2 regions of the Pseudoalteromonas sp. BSi20439 genome follow, and region 2 is predicted to be linked to the other one. Evidence: riboswitches for the same ligand, from Rfam matches in the RefSeq annotation. Region 2 holds a riboswitch; the other holds the start of a gene.
The links. A riboswitch is a leader RNA that binds a small molecule or an ion and turns the genes downstream of it on or off. The one in region 2 is predicted to bind lysine.

Region 1: it holds a riboswitch for lysine, as region 2 does, so the genes downstream of both, lysC (lysine-sensitive aspartokinase 3) here and dapA (4-hydroxy-tetrahydrodipicolinate synthase) in region 2, are expected to answer to the same signal.

Annotation. Positions count from the first base shown of each region.
Region 1 covers NZ_BADW01000010.1:34,665-37,069, forward strand. Annotated here, with positions in the region: gene nhaD (sodium:proton antiporter NhaD) at 1-432, shown strand, start outside; lysine riboswitch at 531-703, shown strand; gene lysC (lysine-sensitive aspartokinase 3) at 779-2,170, shown strand; gene P20439_RS00765 (4'-phosphopantetheinyl transferase superfamily protein) at 2,144-2,405, opposite strand, start outside.
Region 2 covers NZ_BADW01000223.1:54,740-57,144, reverse strand. Annotated here, with positions in the region: gene P20439_RS17565 (DNA-3-methyladenine glycosylase I) at 1-328, opposite strand, end outside; lysine riboswitch at 516-695, shown strand; gene dapA (4-hydroxy-tetrahydrodipicolinate synthase) at 823-1,707, shown strand; gene P20439_RS17555 (2,3,4,5-tetrahydropyridine-2,6-dicarboxylate N-succinyltransferase) at 1,723-2,405, shown strand, end outside.

The DNA of each region.
Region 1 (2,405 bases), on a different contig from region 2:
AATAAAGATATGATCGACTTTATACGTGACATAGAGTACGACACCTTATTGTTTTTCGTAGGTGTGTTATTACTTGTTGGCGCATTAAAAGAAGTGGGCGTGCTAAGCCAATTTACAAACCTGTATACAGTGATGGCGCCAGAGTACGCTAACTACTTAATGGGTATTTTATCGGCCGGTGTTGATAACGTGCCACTAACGGCTGCGTTACTAAAAGCTGACATTGTAATGAGTCAACAGCATTGGTTGTCGTTTACGTATGCAACTGGTGTGGGTGGTTCAATGCTGATCATTGGTTCGGCGGCTGGTATTATTGCTATGAGTAAGGTTAAAGAACTTACTTTTGCAAGTTACCTTCGTTTGTCGTTGTATTTGTTAGTGTGTTACACCTTTGGTTATGCTGGCTCTTACTTTATGGGTAGTTTTATTTGATTTTATAATAAAACGACTTGACAGCTAGACGTCTAAACGATAACTTTCAAAGCCGCACTCTTAGTGCGGTTTTGTTTTATTAGCCACTGGTTAATAATACATTCAGAAGAGGTGCGATACTTAGGTACTTAATGCGAGGCAACGACAGCCTACGACCATTAAGGAGGGAAGTACTCGCCGAGGAAAACAATGGGTCGTTACTATTGTTTTTCGGTTTATGGGGCTGAATCCTCAAAACTGTCACCAATTTAGGTGGAGAGCTTCTGGCAGTAGATTTTTCTTATCTTTATTTCCTGCCAAGTTCTTCTTGTTTTATTGCGGTTTGGATGCCGCGAAAGGAGACGAAATGACTACCCAATCAGTGCCACAAGGTTTACAGAGCACAAAATCAGATTACATTGTTGCCAAATTTGGTGGCACCAGCGTGGCTAATTTTGAGGCCATGAGCCGTTGTAGCGAAATCATTGTAAACGATAACAGCGTTCGAATTGTTGCAGTGAGCGCCAGTGCCGGTGTAACTAATCACTTGGTGGCACTTTGCAAAGCCGATATTGATGCCGCAGAGCGTCAACAGCATATTGATGGTGTACTTGCGATTCAGCAGGCAATTTTAACTGATCTGACCCTAGATAATGATTTAGCGCTTGGTTTTAATAACACCCTTGATGAGTTTCAAACTCTGGCACATCAAATACTGACAACAGAGCAGCAACACGATGAGCTACTTAGCTTTGGCGAGCGTTTATCGTCGTATTTATTTACTCAAGTATTACGCTTAAAAGGCTTAAATTCGCAGCGTTTTGATGTTCGCCAGGTGCTTAAAACTGATAGCCAATTTGGTAAAGCCACGCCAAATGTAGCCGCTACAGCGCTTGCAGCTAAAGAGCATTTAATTCCTTTACTAGAGAACACGGTTATTGTTACTCAGGGTTTTATTGGCAGTGATGAAAACAATGTAACCACCACACTGGGTCGCGGTGGCTCTGATTACAGTGCCGCCTTGTTAGCTGAAGCAATTAACGCTAAAAGTGTGCATATTTGGACCGACGTAGTGGGGATTTTTAGTACCGATCCGCGTTTGTGTGCTAAAGCGACACCTATTGCGCGTTTAAGCTTTGATGAAGCGGCAGAAATGGCCACTTTTGGCGCTAAAGTGCTGCACCCAGCTACAATTTTGCCAGCCAGTCGCAGCCATATAAATGTGTTTGTTGGCTCAAGCACAGAGCCAGAGCGTGGGGGCACGTGGATTGAACGTGAAAAATCGCAGCTACCAGGTATTCGTGCGGTCACGCAACGTAAAAACCAAATACTACTGACCTTAAAAAGCCCTGAAATGCTATTAGCGAGTGGTTTTTTAGCGCGTATCTTTACTATTTTAAGTGAATGCAATATTTCGGTAGATTTGGTTACCACCTCTGAAATTAGTGTAGCAATTACCCTTGATAATGCGCCAAATGCATCACGCCCAGAGCTAGATCAAGAGTGCTTAGATAAACTGGCTGAGTTTTGCCATGTATCGGTTGAGAACAATCTAACCCTAGTAGCACTTATTGGGTCTGAAATTGTATTGCGTCAGCACGAAATGAATTTAATGCAGGTGTTGAGCGAATTTAACATTCGTCTTATTTGCCATGGTGCGAGTAAACACAACCTGTGCTTTTTAGTTGAGCAAAATGAGTCCGATGCTGTGGTTCAAGCTATTCATAGCCGACTACTTGAAGGCGAGCTGGCTGCTTAACGTTTTCAATGAGATAAATGAGCACCGCCAGTCGGTGCTTTTTTTTGCCACAACGCTTATATCAAACTGCTCGTTTACATCATTTGTTAATGTGGTGCTGGTTGCATTTAATTGCGTGTTGCCAAGCTCACAAAATACATTAGGGCTTAATAGCTGGGCAATAGGGCGGCTGGTTGCTTTTGCTAATGCCTCTTTTAATGTCCAAAGTCTGAAAAATGTCGCCGCTTTAGCAGCT
Region 2 (2,405 bases):
CATTTTCAGTAATGGTTTTTACTTTTTTATAATTGCGTACAATCCGCTCATCACTGGCTTTTTGCTCTAACATGTCTGGTGACATCATCAATAGTTTTTCAACACTGAAATCCCAAAAAACCTCTCTAAATCCGGCCCATTTACTGTTGATCACCGACCAATAAAAACCACTTTGAAAAACCTTCCGCGTAAATTCTTCTAGCCAATCATCATCACTTAATGTGACAAGTTGCTTTGTTGATAAAGGTTTTGCGAGTAATAATTTAAGCATTTTTTCAGAGCCCTTTCGCTCTACTGCACGCTTATAAATATCGCTAAATTTTTCCATCTGCTTAATACCTTACTCCTGCTATGAGGCTAGTGTACGAGAAAAGCAGCCAATACGTAATAACTGTCAATTGGGATGAATCTATCTGTATTTAGTCACTTGACACCTAGACGGCTAAAGTGGTTTAATCGCCACACTTACCCTATTACATTGTATTTGCTGATTGATTTTTCAATAGCAAGTGCAAAGGGCTGGAAGAGGTGCGTTATTCAGGTAGCGTATGTTAGGAGCGCAAACTCCATTGAGCATACGTGAGGGGAATTAACGCCGAGAGGTAATACTTTTTTGTGAAAGGTTACTTCGGGCGACTAGGTTGAATCCTAGCGACTGTCACCAATAACATATTTGGTGGAGAGCTTCTGGTCTTAGTATAATAAGGCCGTGCGCTTTATTATTTAAGCCCATTCGCTCTTCGAATTATAAATACATTCAAAGAGTCCGGCACCCTAAATACCCGCCAATAACTCGACGAATGCCCTATAAGTTCGTGAGAGATGATCAACAACTTCAATATTAACAATTTCCATTTATGGACTGCACTGATCACCCCATTTGATCAAAATGGCCTAGTTGATTACGCAACCTTAAATACCTTGGTGGCCGAGCAAGAAGCCGCTAACAATGGCATTTTATTACTTGGTAGCACTGGCGAAGGGTTAGCCCTTACCCTAAAAGAGCAGCAAGCCATCGTAGAGCATGTCTGCCAATTACAGCCGAGCGTCCCGCTTATGGTTGCAGTCGGTGGTAGTAACTTAAAGCAGCAGCTTGAATGGGTTAACTACTGCAACCAACTGCCTATTCATGGTTTTTTACTTGGATCACCTTTGTACGCCAAACCAGGCGCACTGGGGCAAACGCATTGGTTTGAAAGCCTGCTCAATGCCAGTTCTCACCCTTGTATGCTTTATAATGTGCCAGGACGTAGCGCGGTTAGCATTCCTATTGCAACCATTGAAAACCTCAAACAACATAAAAATTTATGGGCACTTAAAGAGGCCAGTGGCTGTATTTCTCAATTTGAAGCCTATCGACAAGCAGCGCCTGAATTAGCCATTTTTAGTGGTGACGATGCCCTCATGCCTTATTTTGCCCAAGCAGGTGCAAAAGGTTTAGTGTCGGTTGCAGCCAATGCATGGCCAGTGCAAACTAATGAGTTTGTAAAGCGCAGTTTAAGCGGCCAACACCCTAATCTTTTTGCCCAGTGGTCTAGCGCTATCAATAGCTTATTTTCAGTAGCAAACCCTATCCCAGTCAAAGTGTTAATGCATTTACAAGGGCGTATTAGCAGTCCGCACTTACGTCCACCTTTAACACACCTTGAGCAGACACACACAGATGACATTTCATCGGCAAACAACACCATTTTATCTTGGCATTAAATACAGGTTTTTATAATGAGCTGGTTAGAACTATTAAATAATTTAGAAACGGGCGCAGTTCGCGCAGCAACACAAGACGAAAACGGCCAATGGCACGCTAACGTAGAAGTAAAACAAGGCATTTTAGAGGCGTTTAAAAACGGCACTAACATGGAGTTTCCTGGTGGCTTTGTTGATAAACATAATCTAGCGCCGCAAAGCTTTGAAGCCACAGCTGGCGTTCGCATGGTGCCAGGTGGTTCAAGTGTGCGCCGTGGTGCACATGTTGCCAAAGGCACTATTATTATGCCACCTGCGTACGTAAATATTGGCGCCTTCATTGACGAGGGCACTATGGTAGATAGCCACGCATTGGTTGGCTCATGTGCGCAAGTGGGTAAAAATGTTCATTTGAGCGCTGCGGTACAATTAGGCGGGGTACTTGAGCCTATTGGCGCCAGCCCTGTGGTCATAGAAGACGATGCATTCATCGGTGCAGGCTGTGTGATTGTTGAAGGCGTGGTGGTTAAAAAAGGCGCGGTACTTGCCCCGGGTGTTCGCTTATCTGCAACCATTCCTGTTTTTGACTGCGTTAATGAGCGCCAGCTTGATAAAGGAGAAGCAATCCCTGAATACGCGATTGTGATCCCGGGTTCTCGCCCTGCGTCAAACGACTGGGCACGTGCTCAAGGCTTAAGTATGTCGTGTGCCTTAATTGT